Regions from separate parts of the Kitasatospora sp. NPDC101157 genome, predicted to be linked through region 3. Evidence: riboswitches for the same ligand, from Rfam matches in the RefSeq annotation. Region 3 holds a riboswitch; each other region holds the start of a gene.

What was found. A riboswitch is a leader RNA that binds a small molecule or an ion and turns the genes downstream of it on or off. The one in region 3 is predicted to bind cobalamin.
Region 1: another riboswitch for cobalamin. It lies ahead of ACIRVF_RS13415 (HoxN/HupN/NixA family nickel/cobalt transporter); the one in region 3 lies ahead of ACIRVF_RS18945 (ribonucleoside-diphosphate reductase subunit alpha).
Region 2: another riboswitch for cobalamin. It lies ahead of ACIRVF_RS22995 (cobalamin biosynthesis protein); the one in region 3 lies ahead of ACIRVF_RS18945 (ribonucleoside-diphosphate reductase subunit alpha).

Annotation. Positions count from the first base shown of each region.
Region 1 is NZ_JBIWPL010000005.1:199,140-209,408, forward strand. Features, by position in the region: gene aroB (3-dehydroquinate synthase) at 1-844, shown strand, start outside; gene aroQ (type II 3-dehydroquinate dehydratase) at 853-1,281, shown strand; gene ACIRVF_RS13400 (AAA family ATPase) at 1,423-2,322, shown strand; gene ACIRVF_RS13405 (Fpg/Nei family DNA glycosylase) at 2,401-3,210, shown strand; gene ACIRVF_RS13410 (ArsR/SmtB family transcription factor) at 3,251-3,634, opposite strand; cobalamin riboswitch at 3,716-3,910, shown strand; gene ACIRVF_RS13415 (HoxN/HupN/NixA family nickel/cobalt transporter) at 3,942-5,060, shown strand; gene ACIRVF_RS13420 (M24 family metallopeptidase) at 5,126-6,232, shown strand; gene efp (elongation factor P) at 6,312-6,875, shown strand; gene nusB (transcription antitermination factor NusB) at 6,880-7,317, shown strand; gene ACIRVF_RS13435 (thioesterase family protein) at 7,441-8,262, shown strand; gene ACIRVF_RS13440 (hypothetical protein) at 8,422-9,348, shown strand; gene ACIRVF_RS13445 (transcriptional regulator) at 9,439-9,942, opposite strand.
Region 2 is NZ_JBIWPL010000012.1:6,326-16,594, forward strand. Features, by position in the region: gene ACIRVF_RS22970 (phosphatidylserine decarboxylase) at 423-1,115, shown strand; gene ACIRVF_RS22975 (CDP-alcohol phosphatidyltransferase family protein) at 1,102-1,980, shown strand; gene ACIRVF_RS22980 (hypothetical protein) at 2,047-3,321, opposite strand; gene ACIRVF_RS22985 (alpha/beta hydrolase family protein) at 4,085-5,206, opposite strand; gene ACIRVF_RS22990 (helix-turn-helix domain-containing protein) at 5,359-6,054, opposite strand; cobalamin riboswitch at 6,249-6,411, shown strand; gene ACIRVF_RS22995 (cobalamin biosynthesis protein) at 6,532-7,485, shown strand; gene ACIRVF_RS23000 (cobyric acid synthase) at 7,482-8,996, shown strand; gene ACIRVF_RS23005 (putative cobaltochelatase) at 8,993-10,269, shown strand, end outside.
Region 3 is NZ_JBIWPL010000008.1:33,606-43,874, forward strand. Features, by position in the region: gene ACIRVF_RS18920 (ATP-binding protein) at 1-508, opposite strand, end outside; gene ACIRVF_RS18925 (helix-turn-helix domain-containing protein) at 742-1,605, shown strand; gene ACIRVF_RS18930 (DUF397 domain-containing protein) at 1,598-1,816, shown strand; gene ACIRVF_RS18935 (hypothetical protein) at 1,877-2,248, opposite strand; gene ACIRVF_RS18940 (ribonucleotide-diphosphate reductase subunit beta) at 2,438-3,454, opposite strand; gene ACIRVF_RS18945 (ribonucleoside-diphosphate reductase subunit alpha) at 3,454-5,880, opposite strand; cobalamin riboswitch at 6,071-6,214, opposite strand; gene ACIRVF_RS18950 (hypothetical protein) at 6,709-7,557, shown strand; gene ACIRVF_RS18955 (glycoside hydrolase family 26 protein) at 7,697-9,151, shown strand; gene ACIRVF_RS18960 (hypothetical protein) at 9,324-10,184, shown strand; gene ACIRVF_RS18965 (glycosyltransferase family 2 protein) at 10,252-10,269, shown strand, end outside.

The DNA of each region.
Region 1 (10,269 bases), on a different contig from region 3:
GGTCGCCGCGTACTGCTGGTCGGTGCTCGGGCAGACCGGGTTCACCCGCAGCGACGTCGTGGTCGGCCTCGGCGGCGGCGCGACCACCGACCTGGCGGGCTTCGTGGCGGCCACCTGGCTGCGCGGGGTGCGCTGGATCTCCATGCCCACCACGCTGCTCGGCATGGTCGACGCGGCCGTCGGCGGCAAGACCGGCATCAACATCGCCGAGGGCAAGAACATGGTCGGCGCCTTCCACCCGCCGGTGGGCGTGCTGGCCGACCTCGGCACCCTGGAGACCGTGCCCAGGCACGACTACGTCTCCGGCCTCGCCGAGGTCATCAAGTGCGGCTTCATCGCGGACCCGGTCATCCTCGACCTGATCGAGGCGGACCCGGAGGGCGCCAAGTCGCCGGCCGGCCCGCACACCGTCGAGCTGATCCGCCGGGCCATCCAGGTCAAGGCCGACGTCGTCTCCGGGGACCTCAAGGAGTCCGGCCGGCGCGAGATCCTCAACTACGGCCACACCCTGGGCCACGCCATCGAGCGCAACGAGCGCTACAAGTGGCGGCACGGCGCGGCGATCTCCATCGGCATGGTCTTCGCGGCCGAACTCGGCCGCCTGGCCGGGCGGTTGGACGACGAGACGGCCGACCGGCACCGCACGGTGCTGGCCTCGGTCGGCCTGCCGCTGACCTATCGGGCGGACGCCTGGCCGAAGCTGCTGGACGCGATGAAGATCGACAAGAAGTCGCGCGGCGATCTCATCCGCTTCATCGTGCTGGACGGCCTCGGCAAGACCTCCGTGCTGGAGGGCCCCGACCCGTCGCTGCTGGTCGCCGCGTACGCGGAGGTCTCGGCGTGACCAGGGTGATGGTGCTCAACGGCCCGAACCTCGGCCGGCTGGGCAGCCGGGAGCCGGACGTCTACGGCGCCACCTCGTACGCCGGGCTGGTCGAGCGCTGCACCGCGCTGGGCAAGGAGTTCGGCTTCGAGGTCGAGGTACACGAGACCAACTCCGAGCAGCAGATGGTGGAGTGGCTGCACGAGGCGGCCGACGGGAAGGTGCCCGTGGTGATCAACCCGGGCGCGTTCACCCACTACTCGTACGCGATGCGGGACGCCGCGGCGCAGCGCACCGCACCGCTGATCGAGGTGCACATCTCCAACCCGTACGCGCGGGAGACCTTCCGGCACACCTCGGTGATCGCGGCGGTGGCCTCCGGCACCATCGCGGGGTTCGGGATCGGGTCGTACGAGCTGGCGCTGCGGGCGCTGGCGGAGCAGCTGACCTCGCGCTGACTGCTGGTCAGTGGCCCGGCGGCGGACTGTGCCCGCCGCCGGGCCGCCGTGTAGTGTCCCCGCTGAGAGGTGTCGGGAGGAGGTGCCGTGACGCAGTACGCCGGAGGTGGGCAGGTCCCGCCGCGTCCCGCCGCTCCGCCGGTGCCGCCGGGGGGCGGTACGGGGGTGTCCCCCTCGGGGGCGCCGGTTCCGCCGCCCTCGCCGCCGCCGCCGACGGTTCGGCCCGCGGTCGCTCCCGCCACCGGCCCGGGGCCGGCGCCGGCTGCTGCTCCGCCTGCGGCGCCCGTCCCGCCTGCGGCGCCCGCCCAGGCCCCGGCACCGACGCCCGCCCCGCCTGCGGCACCCGCCCAGGCTCAGGCCCCGGCCGCAGCGCCGCCGTCCGCGCCCAGCGCGCCCGTACCGGCCGGTGGCACCGGGCACTTCGTGCTGCCCGCCGGCACGCCCGTCCAGCTCCCCGCCCACCCGCCGCAACGGCACGCCCCCGCCGGGCCGATCGCCGTCCTGCTGATCGGACCGGCCGGGGCGGGCAAGACCACCGTCGCCCGGTACTGGGCCGAGCGCCGCGGGACCCCGACCGCGCACATCAGCCTGGACGACGTCCGGGAGTGGGTGCAGTCGGGCTTCGCCAACCCGCAGTCCGGCTGGAACAACGCCTCCGAGGCCCAGTACCGGCTGGCCCGTCGCACCTGCGGCTTCGCCTGCCGCAACTACCTGGCCAACGGCATCTCCTGCATCATCGACGACGCCGTCTTCCCGGATCGCCCGGCGATCGGTCTCGGCGGCTGGAAGCGGCACATCGGCCCGGGCATGATCCCGGTCGTGCTGCTGCCCAGCCTGGACTCGGTGCTGCGCCGCAACGCCCGCCGCAGCGGGACCAGGCGGCTCGGTGACGAGGAGGTGGCGCGCATCCACGGCCGGATGGCCGGCTGGTACAACTCCGGGCTGCCGATCATCGACAACTCCTATCTGGACGTCGCCGGTACGGCGGCCGAGCTGGACCGCGTCATCCTGGCCCGGCTGATGGGGATGCCGGTCCGCTGACCTGCGGATTCGTGGCCCTGTCGGTGGCGGCTGCGATGATGGAACGGTCCGCCAGAACCACCCGGGGAGTTGACGCCCGTGCCGGAAGGCCACATCATCCACCGCCTCGCCGGCCAGAACCGGAAGGCCTTCGGCGGCCGCCCGGTGCAGGTCTCCAGCCCCCAGGGCCGCTTCGCCGACGAGGCCAAGGCGATCGACGGGCAGCTGCTCACGGGCGCGGAGGCCACCGGCAAGCACCTCTTCCTCGGCTTCGAGGAGGGCGCCTGGGTGCACATCCACCTCGGCCTCTACGGCGGCTTCAGCTTCGGCACCGGCGCCGCCCCCGAGCCCGTCGGTCTGGTCCGGCTGCGGCTGGCCAACGACGAGGGCTACGCCGACCTGCGCGGCCCCAACACCTGCGCCCTGGTCACCGACGCCGAGAAGGCCGCCGTCGCCGCCCGCCTCGGCCCCGACCCGCTGCGGGCCGACGCCGACCCGGAGGCCGCCTGGCGCCGGATATCCGGCAGCCGGACGACGGTCGCCGCGCTGCTGATGGACCAGAAGGTGCTGGCCGGGGTGGGCAACGTCTACCGCGCCGAGGTGCTGTTCCGTCACCACGTCAACCCGCACCGGGCCGGCCGCGACCTCACCCGCGCCGAGTGGGACGCGATCTGGGCCGACCTGGTCGCCCTGATGCACGAGGGCGTCGCCGCCGGCCGGATCGACACCGTCCGTCCCGAGCACACCCCCGAGGCGATGGGCCGCCCGCCCCGGGTGGACGACCACGGCGGCGAGGTGTACGTCTACCGTCGCGCCGCGATGCCCTGCCTGGTCTGCGGCACCGAGGTACGGACGGAGGCGCACGCGGCGCGCAACCTGTTCTGGTGCCCGACCTGCCAGGCGGCCTGAGTCGCGTGAACTCGCGGCGCTCGCGGCCGAGTCGGCCCGGTCAGCCCGCGGCCGCGGCCGGCTCCTCGTGCTCGGCGGCGGCGCACTCGTCGAGGAGGGGGTGCAGGCCGTCGTCCACGAGCCGGTAGCGCACCACGCGTCCGTCCTTGTCACCGGTGACCACCCCCGCGGTGCGGAGCAGGCGCAGGGCCTGGGAGACGGCGGGGTCGCGCATGCCGGTGGCCACGGCCAGGTCGCTGACGGCGAGCGGGCCGGCCCGGTGGAGGGCGAGCAGCAGGGCGAGCCGTCCGGGGTCGGCGAGCAGGGAGAACCGCTCGGCCCAGGAGCGGACGTGCTCGGTGTCACCGATGGCTGCGATGGCTTCGCAGACCCGGTGGCCGTCGATGGTGCGGTGGCCCGCGCGGTCGGCCGGTACGAGATGCATGCGGACATTCTGGCAGCTCACGACCTGTGATCCTGGACACCTGCACAGGTGCGCAACCTTGCGAGGGTGAGGTCCTGCCCCTACGGTGTTCCCCGCCGTGGTGCTCGGGAAGACCGGTGACGGACCATCAACAGGTCCCAGTCCGGAGCGGCCCTCGCCACTGTGATCGGGGGGTAGTTGTCCGGACCCACGTGCCACTGGGCGCCTCGTGCGCCTGGGAAGGCGGGTCCGGAAGTCCCGTAAGCCAGGAGACCGGCCACGGCATCTCACGACGTCATTCCACGAGGTGCTGGAGCGTGATCCGAAGATGACCCTGCCCGAAACCGCCACACCCGCTGAGGCGGCCCCCTCCGTGCTGCCCACCTTCCGGTGGAAGCGCGAGGACACCATCCGTACCGCCGGGCTGATGGGGGTGATCCTGGCCATGCACGTGGTGGCGTTCGGGACGCTCGTCTTCCTGGTCGCCCCGCACGACTACGCCGTCGGCACCCAGGTCTTCGGGGTCGGCCTCGGCATCACCGCGTACACCCTGGGCATGCGGCACGCCTTCGACGCCGACCACATCGCGGTGATCGACAACACCACCCGCAAGCTGATGGCGGACGGCAAGCGGCCGGTCTCGGTGGGCTTCTGGTTCGCGCTCGGCCACTCCTCGATGGTGGTCGTCATGGCCGCCCTGGTGGCGGGCGGCGCCCAGCTGGCGAACACCCTGATGGACGACGACTCGGCCACCCACAAGTGGCTCGGGGTGGTCGGCACCACGGCCTCCGGCGCCTTCCTCTACCTGATCGGCGCGCTCAACCTGGCGGCGCTGCTCGGCATCCTCAAGGTGTTCCGCTCGATGCGGGCCGGGAGGTACGACGAGGCCGAGCTGGAGGAGCACCTCAACTCGCGCGGCTTCATGGCCAGGATCCTCAACCGGGCGACCCGCTCGATCACCCGGCCCGGGCAGATGTTCCCGGTCGGCATGGTGCTGGGCCTGGGCTTCGACACCGCGACCGAGGTGACGCTCATGGTGATGGCCGGTTCGGGCGCGGCGGCCGGGCTGCCCTGGTACGCGATCATCTGCCTGCCGCTGCTGTTCGCGGCGGGGATGAGCCTGTTCGACACCCTGGACGGGACGTTCATGAACTTCGCGTACCAGTGGGCCTTCTCCAACCCGGTGCGCAAGGTGTACTACAACCTGACCATCACCGGGCTGTCGATCGCGGTGGCCTTCATCATCGGCACCATCGAGCTGGTCGGCGTGCTGCACGAGAAGCTCGACCTGACCGACCCGGTGACCGGGTTCATCGCGGACATCTCGCTGGACAACGTCGGCTACGCGATCGCGGGGCTGTTCGTGGTGGTGTGGGCGATCGCCATCGCGTACTGGAAGCTGGCGGGCGTCGAGAAGCGCTGGACGCCCGCCGAACAGCCGAAGTAGCGGTCACGCCGCTCTTCGCGGGCGCTCGGCGGGCGGTTCCGGCCGGGGGTTCGTAGGCTCGACGCATGGTGGATGCGTACGCGGGGCGGCGGGAGCGGGTGAGGGCGCACTGCAGTGCGGCCGGGGCCGATGCGGCGCTGGTCACCCGGGCGGCGAACGTGCGGTACCTGACGGGCTGCGCGCCCTGCGGGGCGACGCTGCTGCTGACCCGGGAGCGGGCGCTGCTGTCGCTGCCGGACGACCTGCCGCCGGACGACTCGGGGGAGCACCTGATCGATCCGGAGGTCACCCAGGTGCCGGTGCCGACCGGGGCGGACACCGCGCTGGCGGCCGCTGCCGCGTCCGCACGGCTCGGGGTGCGGAACCTCGTGGTGGAGGAGCACGACCTGACCGTCACCCGGCACCGGGCGGTCGCGGAGGTGGCGGAGGGGGCCCGGCTGGGGGACCTCGGTCAGGTGGTGGAGCGGCTGCGGGTGGTGAAGGACGAGCACGAGATCGCCGACCTGCGGATCGCCGCCGAGATCGCCGACCAGGCGCTCGGCGAGCTGCTGGAGTCGATCCTGGTCGGCCGCACCGAACGGCACCTGGCGATGGAGCTGGAACGCCGGATGATCGACCACGGCGCCGACCGGGCCGCCTTCCCGGTCTCGGTCGGCACCGGCAGCCACTCCGGCCAGCCCGCCCACCAGCCGACCGACCGCCGGGTGGAGGAGGGTGACTTCCTCACCGTGGTGATGGGCGCCCAGTACCGGGGCTACCGGGTCTCGACCGCCCGGACCTTCGTGATCGGCGCCGCTCCCGCGCCCTGGCAGGTCGAGCTGCACCGGCTGGTCTTCCGCGCCCAGCGGGCCGGCCGGGAGGCGCTCGGCCCGGGCGTCGAGCAGTGCGTGCCCGACCGGGTGGCCCGGCAGGTCCTGGAGGCGGCCGGCCACTCCGAGGCCTCGCCGCACCCGGTGGGCCACGGCATCGGGCTGGAGATCCGGGAGGCGCCGCGTCTCGGTCCGTCGGACATGGGTAAACTGGACAGCCGCGTACCGGTCACCGTCGGTCCGGGGGTCCACCTCCCGGGCAAGGGCGGGGTCCGGATCGAGGACACGCTCGTCGTGCGCCCCCTCGAAGAGGGCGGGCCCGAGCTGCTCACCATCACCACCAAGGAGCTCCTCGCCCTGTGACGGCGGCCCCGAAGGCCGTCGACGGCAGGACGCGAAAACCTTGGTTCCTTGACAGCTATATCCAGGAGTAAGTGCGCCCGTGGCTTCCACGAACGATCTCAAGAACGGCATGGTCCTCAAGCTGGAGGGCGGCAAGCTCTGGTCCGTCGTCGAGTTCCAGCACGTCAAGCCCGGCAAGGGCCCGGCCTTCGTGCGTACGAAGCTCAAGGAGGTCCTGACGGGCAAGGTCGTCGACAAGACCTTCAACGCCGGCACCAAGGTCGAGACCGCCAACGTCGACAAGCGCGGCATGCAGTTCTCGTACAAGGACGGCGAGAACTTCGTGTTCATGGACATGGACACCTACGACCAGCTGACGGTCGAGCCGGCCGTCGTCGGCGACGCCGCCAAGTACCTGCTGGAGGGCTTCGAGGCCCTGGTCGCCACCAACGAGGGCGCCGTCCTGTACATCGAGCTCCCGGCCGCCGTCGAGCTGACCATCGAGCACACCGAGCCGGGCGTCCAGGGCGACCGCTCCACCGGTGGCACCAAGCCGGCCACCCTGGAGACCGGTGCCGAGATCCAGGTGCCGCTGTTCGTCGTCACTGGCGAGAAGGTCAAGGTCGACACCCGCGACGGCAGCTACCTCGGCCGGGTGAAGTAAGTCCGTGTCGGCCGCACGTAGCAAGGCCCGTACCCGGGCCTTCCAGATCCTCTTCGAGGCCGACCACCGCGGGGTCGACCCGCAGCAGGTCCTCGCCGACTGGGTGGCCCGCGCCCGCGAGCCGAAGCCCGACGAGGGCACCCCGCAGGTCGGCGAGTACACGATGGAGCTGATCGAGGGGTACGTCCAGCACGCCCGTCGCATCGACGACCTCATCGAGCAGTACGCGGTGGGCTGGACCCTCGACCGGATGCCGATCGTGGACCGCAACGTCCTGCGGCTCGGCGCCTACGAGCTGATCTGGGAGGACGGCGTCCCGGACGCGGTCGTCCTGGACGAGTCCGTCGAGATCGCCAAGGAGTTCTCCACGGACGACTCCCCGGCCTTCGTCAACGGCATGCTCGCCCGTTTCCTGGAGCTGAAGCCGAGCATCCGCCGGTAACGGTGACGCCCTGCGCAATGGCCGTCGGATCCGAGATCTCGGATCCGACGGCCATTCCGCGTTCCACGGGGCAGGCGTAGGGTGGGGGCCTACTCGCCAGTAACTTGAAGGGCAGGCACCCCCATGACCACCGCGACCCGCAGCGAGTTCGACCTGGGCATCGCCCTGACCGGACATCCCGAGGAGGCCGGCCGCTACGAGGCCGAGCTCGGCGCCGGCTGGCAGATCGGCGGCGGGGTCAACGGCGGACTGCTGCTCGCCGTGGCCGGACACGCGCTGTCGCTGGAGCACGGGCAGCACCCGGACCCGGTGTCGATCAGCGGTTACTACCTGTCCGCCTCCACCCCCGGCCCGGCCACCGTCCGCACCGAGGTGCTGCGCACCGGCCGCAGCCTGTCCACCGGCACCGCCTCGCTCAGCCAGGACGGTGTCGAACGCCTGCGCGTGGTGGCCAGCCACGGCGACCTCGGCGCCGTCGAGGGCGAGGTGCGCACCAGCGCCACCCCGCCGCAGCTGCCGCCGCCGGACCGGTGCATCGGCGTCGAGCACGCGCCCAAGCAGCTGATCGAGCAGGCCGCCCTGCTGGAGCGCTTCGACCTGCGGCTCGACCCGGCCACCGTCGGCTGGGCGCTCGGGCAGCCCTCCGGCCAGGGCCGGATCCAGGGCTGGTTCCGGCTCGCCGACGGCCGCGAGCCCGACCCGCTGCTGCTCCTGCTGGTCGCCGACGCGCTGCCGCCGGTCACCTTCGACCTCGGCCTGCCCGGCTGGGCCCCGACCATCGAGCTGACCGTCCACCTGCGGGCCAAGCCCGCCCCGGGCTGGCTGCGGGTCGTGCACTCCACCCGCAACCTGGCCGGCGGCTACTTCGAGGAGGACGCCGAGATCTGGGACGAGGCCGGCCGTCTGGTCGCCCAGTCCCGCCAGCTGGCCCGGGCGCCGCGCTAGGGCGTCTTCACCCGCACCGCAACGGTATTACCGGTGGTTACATTCCTGTGACACGCCGTACGTGTGCGACGCGCGGAACTGGGGAGTAACACGGTCAGCGGCGAGCCCCGCCGCTGACCGTCACCGCCGACGGCCGTCCGCCGACGCCAGGAGCCTCCGATGACCAGCCGCAAGGGCCGCGCCCGCCGCAACTCCGACTGCACCGCCGGTGGCCTGCGCCCCGCGCTGCGGGCGCCGCACCGGCCGCGACGGGACGAGGGGGCCGAGCAGGCGTTCGTCATCGGGGTGCTCACCAACGTGGCCGACTTCACGCGGGCCCGCGCCTGGGGGATCAGCGACGCGCCCGACTACGAGCGCTACCTCGCCGACACCGCCGAGCTGCTGGCCGACGCGCTGGAGCGCTTCGAGACCGTCCGGGCCCGGATGTTCCACCCGCAGGACTTCGAGGAGTTCTGCGTGCTGCACGGACTGGACCCGGCCGAGTCCGCCGCCCGCGACCGCTACCTGGTCAACCCGCCGCTGCAGACGCAGCTGCTGGCCTATCAGGGCGAGGAGCTGGCCGGGGACTTCGTGCCGAGGCTGGTCCGGGCCCGGGAGAACGGGCTGACGCTCCGCCACGCCGACCTGCTGCTGGACGGCGCGCTGCTCGGCGGCGCGGACCGGGCGGAGGCGGACGAGGAGCACGCGCGCTGGGTGCGCGCCGCCCACCAGCGCGGGAGCGAGGTGTTCCGCCGGATGCTGGTCGGCGCGGGCGCCGGGGTGTACGAGCTGCGGCTGCGGGTGGAGGCGCCGGGCGGGCGGCTGACCGCGGCGGCCCGGGTGCTCCAGTGGGAGGACGGCGTGGTGCGGATCAACGACGAGGAGCTGGAGCTGGTCTGCGCGGTGCTGTGCGCCGGGCTGGCGCTGGAGCTGCCGGCCGTCGCGGTGCTGCACGGCTCCCAGGGCTCGGCGGCCTCCTGCGGGGAGTACCTGCCGGCCGCCTGGGCCTGGTCGAGCGGCGGTCCGGACTGGGCGCCGGCCGCCCGTCCGGTGCGGCTGGACGGCGTGGCGGCGCAGCCGGGCTACAGCCTGGGCACGGTCTGCTGAACCCGCCCGGTTCGGGAAACGCCGCGGCGCGGCCCCGGAGTCCGGGACCGCGCCGTGACGTTTCTGCCTGCTGTTGCTGGTCGGCGAGCCTCAGCTCGCGTCCTCCTCGCGCACCGCGCGGCGCGCGTCGGGGTTGAGCACTCCCCAGGAGATCAGCTGCTCGGTGAGGATCGACGGCGACTGGTCGTAGATCACGGCCAAAGTGCGCAGGTCGTCCTGGCGGATCGAGAGGACCTTGCCGTTGTAGTCGCCGCGCTGGCTCTGGATGGTCGCCGCGTAGCGCTGCAGCGGGCCGGCCTTCTCGGACGGGACCTGGGTCAGTCTCTCCAGGTCGAGGACCAGGCGCGGCGGCGGCTCGGCCGCGCCGCCCGGGGTACCGCCGGGCAGGAGCTCCTGCACCGGAACGCCGTAGAACTCGGCGAGCTCGGCCAGCCGCTGCACGGTGACCGCACGGTCGCCGCGCTCGTACGAGCCGACGACGACTGCCTTCCAGCGCCCCTGGGACTTCTCCTCGACACCGTGCAGGGAGAGCCCCTGCTGAGTGCGGATCGCTCGGAGCTTGCCTCCGAGCTGCTTCGCGTAGTCGCTGGACATTGATCTCCCCGGACGAGATTGCTTCGCGTTCAGTGGTGGGTCACGGGCGATTGCCGACGTCGCTACCGGTGGGTTCGACGCCAGTCTCGTAACTCACTGTGAGGTTACGTAGAGTAAGGTAGTTGCGTCAAGCCGAATGGGGCAGCCGTGCGAATGGCCCGCATCGGCGGCGCGTCCGGGGCGTTAACCGGGCGAAGCGGAATGATGGACGTCCGTTTGCCACTCCGGGGCGCTGGTAGGATGACCCGAAGCCCGCGCCCGGTCGGCGGGGGCAGATTCCCAGACATCCTTTAAGGCCCGTCCCGTGAGGCGGGGAAGGAGGTCCGC
Region 2 (10,269 bases), on a different contig from region 3:
TGCGGGCCCGTCCCGGCAGAGTGCCGTGCCCCGTCACGGCCCGGCCTGGTCCGCCAGGGTCCGGCACGGCCTCCGGAAAGCGGCCGCAGGGCGTACAGCTGCAGCGACGCGCCCTGCGGCCGCTTCCGTACACCTTCTTCCGGCCGCTACGGGCCGTGTCCCCCACGGGTTCCGCGCCCCACCCCGCTGAGACAAGAGTCACCAGCCGTGTCCGGTCCCTTGGGAACCGGACCGGGGCGAGCTACGGTCGTAGAGGCGGGACACGTGCACGCGCTCCCACCGGACACATGAACGAGCAGGCGGGTTGCCCACCCACCGTGTGCTCCCGATAGCATCCACCGGGACAGCAAGCCGTCCCTCTATTACCGATCCCGCGGTGGCCCCCGTCCAGCGGCCATGATCCCCCGCGACAAAGGTCTTCGATGCCCATCAGCCCGTCCCCTCACACCTCCGTCACGGACAGCGATGCCCTCGCATCCCCGACGGCCGGTCGGCGACCCCGCGTGACCATCGCGCGCGGAGCCACCCCCTGGTTCGTCCCCACCCTCGCCACGGCCGCCGTGACCACCGCCCTCACCCGGCGCAACGGCAAGTGGGCCCTGGCGGCGGTACCGGCCTGTGCGCTCAGCGCGGGCATGCTGTGGTTCTTCCGCGACCCCGAGCGTGAGATCGGCACGGGCAGAGTGATCTCCCCCGCCGATGGCGTGGTGCAGAGCATCGACGCCTGGCCGGACGGCCGCACCCGCGTCGCGATCTTCATGAGCCCGCTGAACGTCCACGTCAACCGCGCGCCCCTGCCGGGCACGGTGACGTCGGTCGAGCACGTCGCGGGCGGTTTCGTGCCGGCGTTCAACAAGGACAGCGACCAGAACGAGCGGGTCGTCTGGCACTTCGACACCGAGCTCGGCGACATCGAGATGGTGCAGATCGCGGGGGCCGTGGCCCGCCGCATCGTGCCGTACGTGGCCGCCGGAACCAAGGTCGAGCAGGGCGACCGGATCGGCCTGATCCGGTTCGGCTCCCGGGTCGACACCTACCTGCCGGCCGGCGTCGAGGTCGGCGTCGAGGTCGGCCAGAAGACCACAGCCGGGGTGACGCGCCTTGACCGTGACTGAACCTGAGACAATCGTCGGCCTGGACGACGAGGAGACGGCCCTGCGCCGCCGCCGCTGGGCGCGCGACCGCGAGCTGCGTGCCCCGCGCTCCCCGCAGCACCTGTCCACCGCCGACTTCCTGACCCTGGGGAACGCCGTCTGCGGCTTCCTGGCGATCTACTCGATCACCACCGGGGTCCTGATCCCGCACATCACCAACCCGGACGCCGCTCCGGACCGGCACAGCGCGGCCACCGCCGTCACGCTGCTGCTGATCGGCTCGATGTGCGACCTCTTCGACGGCCTGGTGGCGCGGAAGCTCCGCTCCTCCGCCCTCGGAGCCGAACTCGACAACCTGGCCGACCTGATCAGCTTCGGCATCGCGCCGGCCTACTTCGTCGCGGTCTGGGGCATGGTCTCGCAGGGCTCCAACCGGACGCTCTCGGCGCTGATCGCGCTGACCGTGCTGCTCGCGGTGGTGCTGCGGCTGGCCCGCTTCTCGGCCGTCAAGATGCGGCCCGGGGTGTTCCAGGGCATGCCCTGCCCGATGGGTGCGATGACGGTGATCGCCATCGTGCTGCTCGACCCGCCGTTCCTGCCCGGTCTGCTCGCCATCTTCGGCGCGGCGTACCTGATGGTCAGCCGGATCGAGTACCCGAAGCCGCAGGGGCTGCTGGCCACCGCCACGCTCTGCTGGGTCGTGGTGGCGATCGGCTGCCTGGCCGCCTGGGCGACCGGCCTGCCCGGTGGCGACACGTTGATGCACGTCGGCGCGTTCGCCCAGATCACCCTCGCCGCGATGGCGCCGCTGCTGGTCATCCGGCGCAAGGTGGGGCAGAAGGTCGGCGACGTCCGCGCCCGGCGGGCGGAGTCCCGGCTCGGCTGAACCGCCTCGATGTGGGAAGGGCCCGGAACCGTCTGGTTCCGGGCCCTTCTTCGTGCGCTTCTCTCCTCACGCACCACCGGAGTGGACGCTGAAGGCGGAGCGGCGGGCCGCGCGGGCCACGCCCGGGTCCGGGTGCACACCGGAGACCGCCGTCAGCACCGAGGCCGCCCGGGGGTGACCGGACTGCCGGGCGCGGGCGAACAGCCGCACCGGGTCACCCGCCGAGGCGCCCTCGACGTGGCCCACCAGCAGCTCCGTCTCGCCGTGGTCCAGCACCGCCGCCGCGGTGTCCACCCACAGCCAGGCCGCGTCCTCGGCGCCCAGCACGTCCGCCGGGGAGACCCCCTCGTCGGAGCGCTCGGCCAGCCACAGGAGCGCGTACGGGCGCAGCACCGGCTCGTCCACCGAGGCCCGCACCGCCTGCTCGGCCGGGCCGCCGGCCACCCGCAGCGCCTCGAAGGCCAGCCCGCGCACCAGCGCGTCGTCGCCCTGGGCGGCTTCCAGCAGCTCGGCCACCGCGCGGTCCGCAGGGCGGGCCGCCACCCAGGCGCGGAACTCCGCCCGCGCCGGGCCCGGCGAGTAGTCGGCGCAGGCGTTCAGCAGCTCGAAGGCGCTCTGCTCGATGTGCCCGGCCGCGGTCTGGGCGACCGTGCAGATCTCCTCCAGCTTCGCCCGCACCGCCCAGTGGCCCAGCGGGGACAGCTCGGCGGCATCGTTCCTGCGCACCACGGCACCGACCGCCGCCAGGCCGTCCAGCATCCAGTCCAGGACGGCGGCCACGTCGGAGGGGGCGGCCGGGGTGTCGATCTGCGGCGCCCGGCAGGTGCCGCGGACGGCGGACACCGCAGAGGCGGCGTGCGGCACCGGCGACAGGCCCGGGTTGCCGAGGCCTGCGCCGACCCGTCGCTCGTCCAGGCCGCGGCGCAGCAGCTCCAGCAGCTCGCTCTCGGCCACCGGGCCGTCGACCAGGTGCAGGAAGGACAGCAGCTGGGGAGCCTGGTCCACGGCCTGGCCGGCCAGGACGGCGAACACCCCGCGCAACGCGGCGGGCGGCACCGGGGCGAGCAGCGTCCAGGCGTCGAACAGCCCGGACCAGCCGCGCACCACGGCCTCGTCGTCGTGCTCCCAGGCGTGCAGCCGCCAGCCGGGGCCCGCACCGCCGTCCCGGGCCTCCACCAGGCCCACCAGCAGCGCCTGGCCCCACGCCTTGGCGGCGGCGCCGACCGTCATCGCCAGCGCCCGGCCGGCGGCGCGGGCGTCCTCCGGGAGCAGCTCGCCGCGCTTGTCGACCTCTTCCAGGTCCCCGGCCCAGCGGGCGATCCGGACGGCGTCCACCAGCATCCGGCGGGCCAGCGGCGCCAGCTCGGCCGGCGCGGGGAAGCCCTCCGGGACCGGAACCCGGCCTCGGCCGGGTGCCGGCGCGGGCCCTCGTCGCCGGGGTACACCGGCCCCGCCCGGCCTGCCACCGGAGGGCCGGTGGGCCGTACCGGGAAGACGGGTCACCGTCGCACCGGTACCGATCGTCGGCGGGAGCGGGGCATCACGGTCGCGCGGGTTCCGAGACGTCACGTCGAGCAGTCTTCCCCTTGCACGGGCCTTCTGTCACATCCGGTTGTCCGTACGACCGCTGGACCGGGTACCGCACCTCCGCAAGATCGGGCAACAGTGGCAAACCGCCTGGCCGGAAACGTGTGGCGGGGTCATGCCAGGTATGCGGCGAGGCGTCGCACTGACCGTTCGGTCGGTCACCCTCCGTGCCGGGAGCGGGGCGTTCCGGAACCGCGGGAGCGGGTCGGGCGGAAGCGGAGGGCTGGAATCCGGCCAGGTGGCATGTGCCTGCGGGGTGGTGGTGATGCGCAGGAAGTCGGCGGGGTCGACTGCCGTGCGGTGGAGGGTGCTCCGATTTCCGAGGTTCGGGAGCAAATTTCCTCCTTTACCGCTTTACCGCTTTACCGGTTCACCGCTTCGCCCGGCACCGTTCGGCGGCGCGGCCGCCGTTATCGGACTCGGTGCGGCGGATTCGGTGCGGCGGATTCGGTGCGGCGGATTCGGTGCGGCGGATTCGGTGCGGCGGGGTCGGAGCAGCGGGGGCAGAACAGCGGGGTCAGAGCAGCGGGGTGAGCCAGCGCCGGAGGAGTTCGGTGTAGTGCTCGGGGGCGGAATTCCACAGGGCCGCGTGTCGGGCGCCCGGGAAGCGCTGGAGGTTCACCACGTCGGGGCGGGCGGCGGCCAGGCGCTCCACGGTGGCGAAGGGGGCGAACCGGTCGTCCGGACTGTGCAGGACCAGGGTGGGCACCCGCAGGTCCGCGCCCTCCGCAAGGCGGGAGAAGTCCGCGAGGTCCACCCCCGTACGGCCCTGGGCGGCCAGCGCGCCCAGTTCGGCGGAGACACCGGTGAAGCCGGTCCTGGCGGCGTCGCGGCGTGCCGCGCTCGGGAGGTCGAGGACCGGCGAGTCCAGGACGAGCCCGCTGACCGCGTGCGCCCAGGCGGAACGGGAAACGGTCTGCAGGACCGTGGTGGCGCCCACCGACCAGCCGTAGAGGATCACCCGGCCCGCGCCGCTGTCCAGGGCCAGCCGCACCGCCGACTCGACGTCCCGCCACTCGGTCTCGCCGAAGTGGCTGTAGCCGTCGGGGGAGGCCGGGGCGCCCGCGTCGCCGCGGTAGGTGACGGCGAGGGCCGGCAGGCCGAGGCGGTGCAGGGCGGGCAGCACCGGGAGGGTCTGCTGGCGGTCGGCCTCCGGGCCGTGCACCAGGATCACCCAGGTGCCACGTTTGCCGTCGATCCGCCAGGCGGGCAGGGCGCCGAGCTCGCCGTCGGCGGCGGTCGCGGTGAAGGCCAGGCCGAACGCCTGGGCGGGGTCGCCCAGGTGCACGCGCGGGGTGAAGCGGACCTCGGTACCGGGCCTCAGGGTGCCCCGGTCGGCCCGGACCAGCCGACGGGTGACGCTCTGTGCGTCGCGGTGCAGGATCTCCTCGACCACCGCGTGCCCGTCGTCGTCCCACTCGACCGCCCAGCGGCCGGGCAGCAGGCTCTCGGGGCGGCGGCTGAACGTGACCCGGCCGGCGCCGAGGCTCTGCACGACCACCGGCCCCGCCTCCGGCTCCACCGGCCCCGGCACCCCGGGGCGGACCATCCGCTCGGAGGCCCGGCGGCCGACCACCAGGACGGCGGCCCCCGCCCCGACGGCGGCGGCCGCCACGACGGCTGCGGTTCCCCAACGCATTTCGTTCCCCGCTCTGTTTCACGGACCGGACGGTGTTCGAGCACCAGTCCACCGGAACTCCTCCGTTCCGGCCACCGGGCGGGCCCGTCCGGCGGAACGGACCTGCGGCCTGTCGGGCCGGTGGGACCGACGGACTGTCGGGCCGGTGACGGTCAGACGGGGATGGCGGGGCCCTGGGTGCTGAGGAGGTGCCAGAAGCGGGGCGTGAGGGGCTGTGTGGCGGCCCGGGGCTGGGTGGTGGTGCCCCAGTGGGAGGGGACGTGGTGCTCCTGGTGGAGGACCGGGAGGACGGCGGCGAGGTCGGCCTCCGGGACGGGCACCAGGCGGGCGAGCGGGCCCAGGTGGGGCTGCCAGCGGCCGGCCACGCACTGGCGCAGGAGGCGGTCGAGGGCCTCGCCGCGTCCGGTGGCCTCGACCAGTTCGGTCAGCCGCAGGCCCAGCACCTGGGCGAGGGCGTGGGTCTGGTCCGGGTCACCGTCCCACTGGCCGGTCAGTTCGGCCTGCCGGTAGGCGGGCAGCGACACTCCGGCCCGCTCGGCGACGGTCTCCTGGGGGAGCTCCCGGGCGAGGCGGTGGTCACGCAGGCTCACCGGGCGGCCGTCCATCAGTTGGTCGGCCGGGCACCAGAGGGCCCTGGCCAGTGCGACGAACTCGGCCTCGCCGGGGCGCAGCTCGCCGTTCTCCCAGGCGAGCACGTGGCCGGGCAGCAGCCGTACGCCGTGGGCGGCCATGCCCTCGGCGACCTGTTCGGGGGTCAGCCCGAGGCCGGCCCGGTGGGCGCGGGCGGCCTCGGGTGAGAACGGGACGGGAGAAGGGGCGGCAGTGGTGGGGGACTTTCTGCGGCGCATGGCACCGAACCGTAGGTGCGGTGCCCGGCCCGGCCCAGCCGACGAACGCACGAAGTGGAGCTGACGGGCCCTCCCCCGTGCTGGGCGATCGCACAGGTCCGGTACCCGTGGCGGGTGTGACCGACCCCTCCTTGACCTCGGTTGACTCCCGGTTCGGCCGCGTGATGGGATCCTGGGGCCAAACGGAGGCATGGAGAGGAAGCCGGTGCGAGTCCGGCGCGGTCCCGCCACTGTCACCGGGGAGCACGCTCGGAATCCCTCCTCGCCCGCCATCGCGCAGGAGGGGCCCATCACGGCGGGCCGTCAGGAGCCGCTGGAGGGCGCGGGGGTGCGTTCGACCCGGAAGCCAGGAGACTCTCGGCCCCCGGTACGTCGATCCAGGGCGCGGACCCTGAGTGAGGACACCCACGCGATGCAGGCTGCCCCGCCCCGTCGGACTCCGAGCTGCCCGTCGAGCTGCCTGCCGCCGTGCGCCCGCTGACCCGGGCCGCCGCCTTCGCGCTGGGGTCCGTCGCGGGATACGCCGCCGACGCCCGTTTCGCCGACCCGCGCCGCGGCCACCCCGTCGCCCTCTTCGGCAGCGCCGCGACCCGTCTGGAGCGCCGCGTGTGGCGCGACCACCGTGCCGCCGGAGCCGGGTACACGGCGCTGTGCGTGGGCGCGGTCGCGGCCGGCGCGCTGGCGCTGGACCGTACGCTCGGGCGCCGTCCGGCGGGCCGGGCCGCGCTGGCGGCCGCCGCGACCTGGACGGTGCTCGGCGGCACCTCGCTGACCCGGGAGGCGCGCACCATCGGCCGCTCGCTGGCCGCGGGCGATCTGACGGCCGCCAGGGAGCGGCTGCCGCACCTGTGCGGGCGGGATCCGAGCGCGCTGGACGGGCAGCAGATCGCCCGGGCGGTGGTCGAGTCGGTGGCCGAGAACACCGCCGACGCGGTGGTGAACGCGCTGGCCTGGGGCGCCCTGGCCGGCGCCCCGGGGCTGCTCGCCTTCCGCGCCGTCAACACCCTGGACGCCATGGTGGGCCACCGCTCGCCCCGCTACGCCCGCTTCGGCTGGGCCTCGGCCCGGCTGGACGACGTCGTGGGCTGGCCGGGCGCCCGGCTGACCGCGCTGCTGACGGTGGCCGCCGCGCCCGAGCCGCGGACCGCCTGGCGGGTCTGGCGCCGGGACGGCTCCGCGCACCCGAGCCCGAACGCCGGCCAGGCCGAGTCGGCCTTCGCGGGCGCGGTGGGCGTACGGCTCGGCGGGACGCTCCGGTACGGCGAGCGAGTGGAGCACCGGCCGGTGCTGGGCGCCGAGTTGCGGCCGGTGACGGTGGACGACATCGAGCGGGCCTGCACGCTGTCCCGGCGGGTGGGCGCGCTGGCGCTGGGTACGACGGTCGCGGGGCACGTCCTGCTGCGGATGCTGTTCGGGAGGGGTGGAGCATGAACAACGCGCTGCTGGTCGCCGGGACGACCTCGGACGCGGGCAAGAGCGTGGTGACGGCCGGGATCTGCCGTTGGCTGGCCCGTCAGGGCGTGCGGGTGGCGCCGTTCAAGGCGCAGAACATGTCGCTGAACTCCTTCGTCACCGCCGACGGCGCCGAGATCGGCCGTGCCCAGGCGATGCAGGCGCAGGCCGCCCGGGTGGAGCCGGAGGCGGCGATGAACCCGGTGCTGCTGAAGCCCGGCGCGGACGGCCGCAGCCAGGTGGTGTTGCTCGGCCGGCCGGTCGCCGAGGTGGGCGCGCTGGACTACCGCGAGCGCAAGCCCGTTCTGCTGGAACGCGCCCTGGAGTGCCTGGCGGACCTTCGCCGGCGCTACGACGTGGTGGTGTGCGAGGGTGCCGGGTCGCCCGCCGAGATCAACCTGCGGGACCGGGACATCGCCAACATGGGCCTGGCCACGGCCGCCGCCCTGCCCGTGGTGGTGGTCGGGGACATCGACCGCGGCGGGGTCTTCGCGGCGATGTACGGGACGCTGGCGCTGCTGTCCGCGGAGGACCAGCGGCACGTGGCGGGCTGGTTCGTCAACAAGTTCCGCGGCGACGCCCGGCTGCTGGCACCCGGCCTGGAGATGCTGCACGAGCTGACCGGCCGTCCGGTGCTGGGCACGCTGCCGATGCTGCCGGGGCTGTGGCTGGACGCCGAGGACTCGCTCGACCTGTCCACCGTGGTGGACCGGGCGGAGGGGCCCGGCCCGCTCGGGGCGGACGTGCTGCGGGTTGCCGTGGTGCGCTTCCCCCGGCTGTCCAACTTCACCGACCTGGACGCGCTGGCGCAGGAGCCCGGCGTGCTGGTGCGCTGGGCGACCCGGCCGGAGGAGCTGGCCGACGCCGACCTGGTGGTGCTGCCCGGCAGCCGGGCCACGGTGGCGGACCTCGCCTGGCTGCGTGAGCGCGGCCTGGAGCCGGCGCTGAAGGCCCGGGCGGCGGCCGGGCTGCCGATCCTCGGGGTCTGCGGCGGTTACCAGATGCTGGCGCGCTCGATCGACGACGCGGTGGAGTCGAAGGCGGGCCTCGTCGACGGGCTCGGTCTGCTGCCGACCGACGTCCGCTTCGGCGCCGAGAAGGTGCTGGCGCGGCCGGTCGGCGAGGCGTACGGCCAGCGGGTCGAGGGCTACGAGATCCACCACGGGGTGGTGTCCGTCGAGGGCGGCGAGGCCTTCCTCGACGGCTGCCGGGTCGGCTCGGTCTGGGGCACCACCTGGCACGGCGCGCTGGAGAACGACGGCTTCCGCCGTGAACTCCTGCGCGAGGTCGCCGAGTTGGCCGGGCGGGCGTTCGTTCCGGCGCCGGACACCTCCTTTGCCGAGGCCCGCGAGGCCCGGTTGGACCGGCTGGGCGACCTGATCGAGGAACACGCGGACACCGACGCGCTGTGGAAGCTGATCGAGGGCGGGGTGCCGGCGGCCGGAACGCTGCCCTTCCTCCCGCCCGGGGCACCTGGGAGTGACGCATGAGTGACGTCCGCTATCCGTTCACCGCGATCGTCGGCATGGCCGACCTGCGGCTCGGGCTGCTGCTGAACGCGGTCTCCCCGGCCGTGGGCGGCGTGCTGGTGCGCGGTGAGAAGGGCACCGCGAAGTCGACCATGGTGCGCGCGCTGGCCGGGCTGCTGCCCTCCATCGCCGCCGTGGACGGCTGCCGCTTCGCCTGCGACCCGGCCGCGCCGGACCCGCAGTGCCCGGACGGGCCGCACACCGCCGCCGCGAGTCACGAACGCCCTTCCCAGCTGGTCGAGTTGCCGGTCGGCGTGGCCGAGGACCGGATCGTCGGCTCGCTCGACCTGGAGCGCGCACTGGCCGAGGGCGTGAAGGCGTACGAGCCCGGGCTGCTGGCCAAGGCGCACCGCGGCGTGCTGTACATCGACGAGGTGAACCTGCTCCAGGACCACGTGGTCGACCTGCTGCTGGACGCCGCCGCGATGGGCCGCTCGTACGTCGAGCGCGAGGGCGTGTCGGTGCGGCACGCGGCGCGGTTCCTGCTGGTCGGCACCATGAACCCGGAGGAGGGCGAGCTGCGGCCGCAGCTGCTCGACCGCTTCGGCCTGACCGTCGAGATCGCCGCCACCCGGGACCCCGCCGAGCGCGCCGAGGTGGTCCGGCGCCGGCTCGCGTACGACGCCGACCCGGCCGGCTTCGCGGCACGGTTCGCGACACAGGAACGGGAACTGGCCGAACACATCACCGCCGCGCGGGAGTTGCTGCCCAAGGTCGAGCTCACCGACGCGGCTCTCCGTCAGATCACCGCTGTGTGCGCGGCGTTCGAGGTGGACGGGCTGCGCGCGGACATCGTGATGGCCCGCACGGCGGTCGCGCTGGCCGCCTGGGACGGGCGGACGGAGGTGCTGGAGGAGGACGTCCGCAAGGCCGCCCAGCTGGCCCTGCCGCACCGGCGCCGGCGCAACCCCTTCGACGCGCCGGGGCTGGACGAGGAGCAGTTGGACCGGACGCTGGAGGAGCACTCCCAGCCGGAGGAAGAGGAACCGGAGCCCGAGGGCGACGGTCCCGGTCCGGACGCTCCCGGTCCGGACGGGGACGGCGGTGACGGCGGCCCCGACGGCGGCCCCGACGGCGGCGGCGGTCCGGAGGGCGGCGGCCCCGACGGCGGCGGCGCCCCCGAGCCGTTCGACGGCGGCGCCCAGGAGGCCTCCGCCCCGGAGAGCGGCACCCCGGAGTCCGAGCCGCCCGCGCAGCAGCCCGTCCCCGCCCAACACCCCTCCCCCGCCCGGGA
Region 3 (10,269 bases):
GGCGGACCTGGTCCCAGAGGACGGGCAGGGCGTGGTCGAGGCTCGGGAAGACGGTGGGCAGCATGATGCCGGAGATCCCGGCCCGGACGGCGCTCACGCGGCGGCCGCCTCGGGGGGAGGCGGAGACGTGGCACCAGATGAACTTCCCGATGCCGCCCCGGCGCGGGCAGCAGCCCCACTCGGAGGCCAGCTCCCGGACGAGGAACAGGCCTCGGCCGCTCTCGGAGGTGAGGGAAGCGGGGTGGGGCGCGGGCTTCTCGCTGTCGGCGTCGTGCACCTCGATCCGGAGGGTGCCGTGCGGGAGGAGCTGGAGCCGGACGAAGATCAGGCGCCCGCGCGGGGCGCGGGCGTGGGTGACGGCGTTGGTGACCAGCTCGGAGAGGAGCAACTCGCCGGTCGGGAGGAGGAGTTCGGCGGAGGGGTGGGCGAGGAGGAAGGAGCGGAGCTCCTGGCGGGCGTTGCGGGGGGACTTGGGGTGCCGGGGGAGCCAGCAGGTCTGTTCGCGCATGGCAGGGCCACCTCTGGGGTGTGCAGGTGAGAGCGGCTGGAGAAGGCATGGGGATGCCCGGTGAAAGCCCGCCGTGATCACGGTGTGTCAATCAGCGGACTACGTTGAGTAGCATGCGCTCTGTGACTTCTGGAGTGCAAGTCCCGACTTTGGAAGCGATCAAAGATTGTTGTCGCGGGCGGAGGGGCGGCAGACTGGCAACGCACATACCGCTGGGAGGTCAACGCGTGCCCGTGAACAGGAATCCGACGGTTCGACAGCGGCGACTCGCTCGAACGCTCAAGGAGTTGCGGGTTGCTGCGCGGATGACGATGGTGCAGTCAGCAAGGCAACTGGACTGCGCCGAGAGCAAGATCAGTCGGATCGAGGCCGCGCAGTCCGGGATCAGGCTCGTTGATCTTCGGCTGCTACTTGATCTCTACGGTGTGACGGACCAGGCGGTGCGCAGCCGGCTGGAGGATCTGTCGCGTGATGGACGCCTGCGTGGCTGGTGGGACAGGTATTCGGACGCGCTGTCGCCGCTCTACGCGGACTACATCTCGCTGGAGGCTGATGCCTCGGACGCCTACAGCGTGGAAACCTTCCTCGTTCCGGGCCTCCTGCAGACGGAGGACTACACCCGGGCCGTCGTTCGGGCGCAGATAGAGGATGCCAGCGTCGAACAGGTTGAGCAGCTGACGAAGGTTCGGCGGGAACGGCGATCGGTGCTGACGCGCGAATCGCCTCTTCGGCTTTGGGTTGTGCTGTCGGAGTCGGTGCTGAAGCACCAGATCGGTGGGCGGGCGGTGATGCGAGAGCAGCTCGACTATCTGGTTGCCATGGCAGGCCAGCCCAACATCAACATCCAAGTGCTGCCGGAGAAGTCGGACGTCCATGCCGCACTGTTCGGTCCGCTGGTGATCCTGAGCTTCCCCGAGAGCACGGAGACGGATGTCGTGTATGTGGACAGTCTCCTCAGCACGCTCTACATCGAGGAGCCGGGCGAGGTCTTCAAGTACTCCAACCTCTTCCGGCGGACGCTGGCCGAGTCGCTGCCTCGCAAGGAATCAATCGCGCTCATCGAGCGCATCGCGAAAGGAATGCACAGCGATGAGTAGCATCCCCGAAGGGGCGGCCGCTGACCTCATCTGGAGAAAGTCGTCGTTCTCAGGTGCACAGAGCAACTGCGTGGAGATCGCCGTGAGCGTGGTGGGGGCCGTTCCGGTTCGTGACTCGAAGGACCCGGGTGGACCGACTCTTCTGTTCGAGGCTGAGGCTTGGTCTTCGTTCGTCGCGGGGGTCAAGTCTGGCGAGTTTCCGACCGATTGATCTGACAGTGGTGCCCCGCACGGGCTATGGCCGTGCGGGGCACCACTGCTGTCTCTCGCCTCAGCTGAGGTTGTCGTACCAGAAGAAGATGGTCCGCAGGACCGCACCCGGGCCGCCGGCGCCGAAGGCGATCACCATGGCCTGGCCGACCGCCACATCGGTGGGGTCGATGCCCTGGGACCACGTCACCTTCGCGTCCAGGCCGGGGATCGTTCGGCCGGGGGCGTACGAGCGGAACGTGCCGCGCGCGTGGGCGATGAGCGCCCCGTTGCGCCGCAGCTCCGCCCTGCGCAGGCTGGTCGACCTCAGTTCGTAGCTGCGGTCGCCGACAACGGCCGTGCGGGTGCGCGCCTTCCGGGTGGTCGGCACGTTGTGGCCGTTGATGTTCATCGCGCCGTGGTCGCGGTCGGGCACCACCGTGACGGTGGGCATACCGGCCCCCTGGACCCGTGCCACGACGGACGGCCAGCGGTCATGGCCGACCTGTATCGGCCCGAACGGGCCATCGATCACACGCCGTTGGAGCTTGGGCATGTCTGGCTACCCCCGTATACCGAGAACTGACAGCGGAGCTGCCGTAGAAACGGCAGCTCCGCTGTTTGTCGCTGAACGATATTCGATCTAGAAGTCGTCGTCGAAGGACACCGAGCCCTCGACCGCGACCTGGTACGCCGACACCCGGCGCTCGAAGAAGTTGGTCAGCTCCTGGACGTTCTGCAGCTCCATGAACCCGAACGGGTTGGTCGACCCGTACCGGATCGGCATCCCGAGGCGGGCCAGGCGCTGGTCGGCCACGGCCTCCAGGTACTGGCGCATGGAGTCGGTGTTCATGCCGGCGAGGCCGTCACCGCACAGGTCCTGGGCGAACTGGAGCTCGGCCGCGACGGCCTCCTCCAGCATCTCGGTGACCTGCTTGGCCATCTCGTCGTCGAAGAGGTCGGGCTCCTCCTCGCGGACGGTGTCGACGACCGACATCGCGAAGTCCATGTGCATGGACTCGTCGCGGAACACCCAGTTGGTGCCGGTCGCGAGACCGTGCAGCAGACCGCGCGACCGGAACCAGTACACGTACGCGAACGCGCCGTAGAAGAACAGACCCTCGACGCAGGCCGCGAAGCAGATCAGGTTCAGCAGGAAGGCCCGCCGGTCCTCCTTGGTCTGCAGCGACTCGATGTGGTCGACCGCGTTCATGTACTTGAAGCAGAACTGGGCCTTCTGGTGGATGGAGGGGATGTTCTCCACCGCCGCGAAGGCCGCGTTGCGGTCCTCCGGGTCCGGGAGGTAGGTGTCCAGCAGCGTCAGGTAGAACTGGACGTGGACGGCCTCTTCGAACAGCTGCCGCGAGAGGTACAGCCGCGCCTCGGGCGAGTTGATGTGCTTGTAGAGGCTCAGCACCACGTTGTTGGCGACGATCGAGTCACCCGTCGCGAAGAAGGCGACCAGGCGGCCGATCAGGTGGCGCTCGCCCTCGCTCAGCTTCGCCAGGTCGGCGACGTCGGAGTGCAGGTCCACCTCCTCGACGGTCCAGGTGTTCTTGATCGCGTCGCGGTACCGGTCGTAGAACGACGGGTAGCGCATCGGGCGCAGGGTCAGCTCGAAGCCGGGGTCGAGCAGCATCTTGCGGTCGTCGGCAGTCATTACTGGCAGGCCTCGCAGGACTCGGGGTTCTCCAGGGAGCAGGCGATGGCGGCTTCCTGCTCCGGCGTGAGGGCGGGGGTGCCCACGGGGATCGTGCCGGCGGGCACGGGCACGGGCGCGGCGGCGCGCGCGGCGCCGGAGGCGGCCTGGGCGATGCGGGTCGCCGGGCGCGAGCGCAGGTAGTAGGTGGTCTTGAGACCGACCTTCCACGCGTAGGCGTACATCGAGCTGAGCTTGCCGATGGTCGGCGCCGCCATGAACAGGTTCAGCGACTGGCTCTGGTCGAGGTACGGCATGCGGGCCGCGGCCAGGTCGATCAGCGCGCGCTGGGGCAGCTCCCAGGCGGTGCGGTACAGCGAACGGACCTCGGCGGGCAGCCAACCCAGCTCCTGCACCGAGCCGTTGGCGTCGCGCAGCGAGTCGCGGGTCTGCTGGTCCCAGACGCCGAGTTCCTTGAGCTCGCGCACCAGGTACGGGTTGACCTGGAGGAACTCGCCGGAGAGCGTCTCGCGCTTGAACAGGTTGGACACCTGCGGCTCGATGCACTCGTACACGCCGGCGATGGACGCGATGGTCGCGGTCGGCGCGATCGCGAGCAGCAGCGAGTTGCGCAGGCCGGTCTCGGCGATGCGGGCGCGCAGGGCGGTCCAGCGGTCGGCCCACTGGGGGGCGGCCGTCGGGAAGTGGTCGATGTGCAGCTCGCCGCGGGCGGCGCGGGTCTCGCCGTAGGCCTCGTGGCGGCCCAGCTGCTCGGCCAGGTCGGCGGAGCGCTCGTAGGCGGTGAGCATGATGCGCTCGGAGATCAGGGTGGACAGCTGCTTGGCCTCGGCCGAGTCGAAGTCGATCCGCAGCTTGAAGAAGACGTCCTGCAGGCCCATCACGCCGAGGCCGACCGGGCGCCAGCGGGAGTTGGACGTACCGGCCTCGGTGGTCGGGTAGAAGTTGATGTCCACCACGCGGTCGAGGAAGGTCACGGCCGTGCGGACGGTGGCGTCCAGGCGCTCCCAGTCCATGGCACCCAGCAGGTCGTCGGCCGAGGCGCCGGCAGCCACGTGGGCGCCGAGGTTGACCGAGCCGAGGTTGCAGACGGCGGTCTCGGAGTCGTCCGTGACCTCCAGGATCTCGGTGCACAGGTTGGAGGAGTGCACCGTGCGGCCCGGCAGCGCGGTCTGGTTGGCGGCGCGGTTGGAGGCGTCCTTGAAGGTCATCCAGCCGTTGCCGGTCTGCGCGAGGGTGCGCATCATGCGGGCGTAGAGGGTCTGCGCCGGGATGGTGCGGACGGCCTTGCCGGCCAGCTCGGCCTTGCGGTAGGCCTCGTCGAACTCGGCGCCCCACAGGTCGACCAGCTCGGGGACGTCGGCCGGGGAGAACAGCGACCAGTCGGCGTTGGCGTTCACGCGGCGCATGAACTCGTCCGGGATCCAGTGGGCCAGGTTGAGGTTGTGGGTGCGGCGCGCCTCCTCACCGGTGTTGTCGCGCAGCTCCAGGAACTCCTCGATGTCCGCGTGCCAGGTCTCCAGGTAGACGCAGGCCGCGCCCTTGCGGCGGCCGCCCTGGTTGACGGCGGCGACCGAGGAGTCGAGGGTGCGCAGGAACGGGACGATGCCGTTGGACTTGCCGTTGGTGCCGCGGATCAGGCTGCCGCGCGAGCGGATGCGCGAGTAGGACAGGCCGATGCCGCCGGCGTGCTTGGAGAGGCGGGCGATCTGCGCGTAGCGGTTGTAGATCGAGTCCAGGTTGTCCAGCGGCGAGTCGAGCAGGTAGCAGCTGGACATCTGCGGGTGCCGGGTGCCGGAGTTGAAGAGCGTCGGCGAGGAGGTCAGGTACTCCAGGCGGCTCATCAGGCCGTACAGCTCGGCCACCTCGCGCACCGACTGCTCGGAGTCGCCGACCGCCAGGCCGCAGGCGACGCGGAGCAGGAAGTGCTGCGGGGTCTCGATGACCTTGCGGGTGATCGGGTGGCGCAGCAGGTAGCGGGACTGCACGGTGCGCAGGCCGAAGTACTCGAAGCGGTCGTCGCCCTGGGCGTCGATCAGGGCGTCGAGGGCGGCGGCGTGCTTGGCGACGAAGGCCGCGGTGGTGTCGCCGATCAGGCCCTCGGTGTGGCCGACGGCGATCGAGGCGGAGAAGGAGACCGAGCCCTGGCTGTTCGCCTCGTCGACGATCTCCAGGGCGAGCAGGCGGGCCGCGAGCTTCGAGTACTGGGGGTCCTCGGCGATCATCGACGCGGCGGCGTCCACGGCCAGCCCGCGCAGCTCGGCGAAGTCCGAGCCGGCGTGGCGGCCGCGCAGCGCGGCGGCGGCGACATGGCCGGGGTCGACCTCGGTGAGGTCGGCGCTGCGGTCGGTGAGCAGCCGCAGCAGCGCGCCCCCGGGGTCGGAGACCGTCGGGTCGGTGAAGGCGGTACCGGAGCCCTGGGCGGGCAGGGTGGCTGAGGCAGCGGTGGTCAAGGCGCTCTCTCCTGGCGGCGATCGGCGGCGTGATCGGGGTCACCCGGGCCGATCTGGGCAGGGGAGCACGGCGCGGACGCAAACAGCGCCGCGCGAGGTGTCTCCCCGGCCCGCCCGCGAGGCCCGGAGGGGTGGTGCTCAGTGCCGGCGCGGCCTCTGCGGGAGGGCCGTGGCGCACGCTGTCGGCAGGTACTCGGACTCGCGGGCGCAGCTGCTGGAGCCGCCCGCACACCGCTGCGGGGCAGTCCCGGACTCCCACCGGGTTCCCCTGCATCGACAGCAGGAGTGAGCATACATGTAGTGGTGTCTCAGTGATGCGGCACCACATGTAGTGCGGCGCGGTGTGTCGGCGCGATGACCGGCGGTACCGGGGAAGGGGTGGTTCGTGCCCGTCCGGGGGCGGGATCCGTGTCGCGGCCGGGTCGGAACCGGGCTCCGGAGGGGGCGGTCCGGTGCGCCGCAGGGCTCGGATCCGCGCGCCGGTCGTCCTGGTTTCGATACGGAATGGTCACCGGGCGGACCGACGGTCAGGGGGATGCCCTACGATCTGGGCGCATGAGCGACGGAACCGGCGTACCTGGGCACGGGCCGCAGGGAACGCCTCCCGCCGGGCCGGGGGGCGCACAGAATCAGCAGCCGGCGGTGCCAGGTCCGGTGCCGCCGCCGAGCGGTGGTTTCGGCCCGCCGCCGGCCTCGTACGGGCCGGTGGCGCCGTCCGCGCAGCCGCTCCCGCAGCCCGTCCCGCCGGTGCCGCAGCCGGTGCCCCAGCCCCAGCCTGTCGCGCAGCCGCAGCCGGTTCAGCCGATGGCCCCTCAGCCGCAGTGGCAGCAGCAGCCGCCCCAGCAGGCCGTGCCGCCGCAGCGCGTCGAGCCGGACTGGGAGGCGCTGGCGGACCGCAACGAGGCCGCCGGCAAGCGCAAGCGCCGGATGAAGGTCATCGGCATCGTGGCCGCCGTCGTCCTGGTGGGCGGCGGGGTCGCGGGCGGCATGCTGCTGCTGGGCAAGAAGGACGACCCCAAGAAGACCGGCCCGGTCGCCACCTCGTCGGCCTCCAACAAGCCGACCCCGGGCCCGTCGAGCGCGAGTGCGGGTCCGGACGACCCGTCGAAGCCGATCTGGGAGGCCGCCACCGACCCGGCGCCGCAGGACGCGGGGGCGCTGTTCTCCGCGACGCAGGTGACGGTGAACGGCGCGACCTGGAACCGGACCGTGGTCTCGCTCGACCAGCCCTGCTGGGACGGCAACTCCACCACCGGGGGGCTCGGCAAGGTGCTCGGCGACCAGGGCTGCCAGAAGGTGCTCCGGGCGACGTACGTCTCCGGCGACAGTGCGGTGACCGTCGGCGTCGCGGTCTTCGACCACAAGATCCAGGCCGAGACCGCGACGAAGAACTACGCGGGCCAGCTCAAGGGCCTGCCCGCGCCCGGTGCTCCGGCCTTCTGCGCCAACTCCGGCTGCACCAGCACGCACAGCAGCCTGGGCCGGTACGCCTACTTCACCGTCGAGGGCTCGGCGAAGGGCGGCAACGCCTCCGACGCCACCGCGACGGCGGCGGCCTCCGGGTTCGCCGAGCACGTGAAGGGCCAGCTGCTCCAGCGGGCCAAGGCGGCGGGCTCCGCCACGCCCGGGTCGCAGGGCACCCCGGCGGGCTGACCCGCCGTGACGCCCCGGTGCCGGCGGATCCGTTCGCCGGGACCGGGGGAGTGTGGCAGGCTCTCGTCGGAGTCATTCGTACGCGTGTTCCGGTTGCGTCCGTGGGGGTCGGTACCGGCGAGCAACCGGAGGAGCGGTCGTGGCCCTGCCCAGTGCCCTGCGCGGCAAGTCGGCCGTCCTGGCCGCGGCCGGGGTCGTGGTCGTCGCGGGCGCCTTCGCGCTGCTGGACCGGGACGACCGGACCGGTGTGGGCGGGCCCGTGCGGGTGCCGGTGTCGGTCGGCGCCCCCGGGCGCACCCTGCCGCCGGACGTTGGCCGGGACCTGCTCGCCCGGGACCCGAAGGCCTCGCCCAACGCCCGCGCCGTCGACCAGTTCCTCACCGACCTGGAGACCCAGGCCCGCACCGGGCAGAGCGGCGGAACGGTGATCGGCCAGCACGTCGAGGCGCACAACGAGCGCAACAACCCCGAGTACGGCGACTCCCGGGGCACCAAGCAGGTCGGCTACTACTACAAGAAGGCCGCCGACATCACCGGTCGGCTGCCCGGCTTCCTGGAGACCGACCTCGGCCCCGGCTACGGCCAGAACGCCTGGGGCGTCGGCAACCCGCGCTCCTACTCGGCCGGCCGCTGGCCCACCTGCCGGACCGGCTGGCAGTACACCGACGACGCGGTCGACCTGATGACCGCCGTCTGGTCCGGCCACCCGAGGGCCGACGACGGCACCTACGACAGCTCCGGCGTCCAGCGGAACTGCGACGGCAGCAGCACCGAGCTGCCCGACAACGGCGGCGCCCCGGCCGGGATCGTCGGCATGTCCTTCCACGAGCCGTACCCCGGATCGGACGTCAAGTCCTTCGACCGGGTGCTCTGTTCGAACTCCCCGGCGGCCAAGGACCCGGGCTGGTTCGGCCGGGTCGTGGACGCCGCGGACGGCACCCCCGAGTACCGCGCGCTGATCACCGACCTGTCCTACCTGGCCGACCACCTGGACTACCTGGCCGCCCACGACGTGCCGGTGCTGCTGCGCCCGTACCACGAGATGAACGTCCAGGACTGCTCCAGCCGGTTCTGGTGGGCGGGCCAGAAGCCGGCCGACTACCAGGCGCTGTGGAAGATCACCTACAAGTACCTGGTGGAGACCAGGGGCCTGCACAACCTGCTGTTCGTGTGGAGCCCGGTGTCCTGGGACGGCGCCCCGGGCGTGGACCCGTGGGACTACTACCCGGGCGCCCAGTACGTCGACGTGGTCGGGGTGGACGACTACAGCGGCAGCCCGGCGCACCCGATCGGCACCGGCGAGGTGTGGACCAAGCGCTACTACGACGGGCTCGCCGCCTACGACAAGCCGCGGATGCTGGCCGAGTCCTTCGCCGTACCCGTCAACTCCCGCCAGCCGGACACCCTCCGGCGCACGCCCTGGACGATCTGGACGGTCTGGGGGCAGTCGCTCACCGCCGACAACCTGGCGCCTGACCAGCCGCGCAACTCCACCGCGGACGTCAACGCCACCTACCACAGCCCCTTGGCGATCACCGGCGGTTCCGGCCCGTCCGGCGGGAGCATCGACTGGGGCGGGCTGCACGTCCGCTGACGTCCGCCGGGGCCCGGCGGGATCCGCAGGGACCGTTACGGGAACGGTTGAACGGGCTGGATTCCGGGTCCGTTGCGCCGTGTGGCATCCTGTGGCGGCGAAACCGAGGGCTGGGCGGACGGTCGGGAGTGGGCCGAAGGGGCGGGGGTAGGGGATGGAACGGACGCGTCCGATGCGTGGGGCCGGCGGCCTGGCGATCGGCTGGGGCGTGGTGCTGCTCGGCTGGGCGGCCTACAACTGCTTCGGCCAGGTCGGCTTCGCCACGTACCTCAAGGGCATCTTCTACTACGGCGGGACCTCGGTCGACGCCGAGACCGGAAGCCTCAACTACGGCCTGCTGTACCTGATCGCGGGCATCCTGCTGCTGCGCGGGCGCAACTGGGCGCTCGGGGTGGCGGCGGGGGTGGCCCTGGTCGAGGGCTACAACCGGGTGCGCAGCCTGACCGGCGCGCTGCTGGACAAGCCGCAGCGGGAGTGGTTCACCGGGACCACCGAGGGCGGGCTGAAGCTGGCGACCTTCGCGCTCGGCGTGGTCGTCACCGCGGTGCTGATCGTGCTGCTGGCCCGTTCCAAGTGGCGGGAGCAGTCGGAGGGCGGGGAGAGCGGGGAGCCGCACTGGTCGATCCTGCAGACCGTGCCGGCCGCGCCGACGCCCGTGCCCTACGCCCAGCCGCAGCCCCAGCACGTGCAGCCCCAGTCGGCCTGGCCGCAGCAGCCGCCGGCCCAGCCCGGGTGGCAGCAGCAGCCTGCCCAGCCCCAGCCCGCCGCCTGGCCCCCGGCCCAGCCCCAGCCGGCCCAGCCGCAGCCCCAGCACGTGCAGCCCCAGCCGCCGCAGCCGCTCCCGTACGCCCAGCAGCCGACCCAGGCGGCGACCGCGTACCAGCCGGCCCCGGCCCCGCAGCCCTGGCCTGCCGCCCCGCCCGCTCCCGGCGGGCCGGCCGCCGGCCCGGTGGCCCCGGGGCCGGTCGCCCCCGGACCGGTGGTGCCGCCACCGGCCGCCGCCCCGCCGGCCGACCGCCCGCCGCAGTCCTGACTGCTCACCGAGAACCCGCGCCCCGCCCCGGGGCCGGACCGCTACCAGACGAGGAACGACTTCCGCCATGACATCGACAACCCCC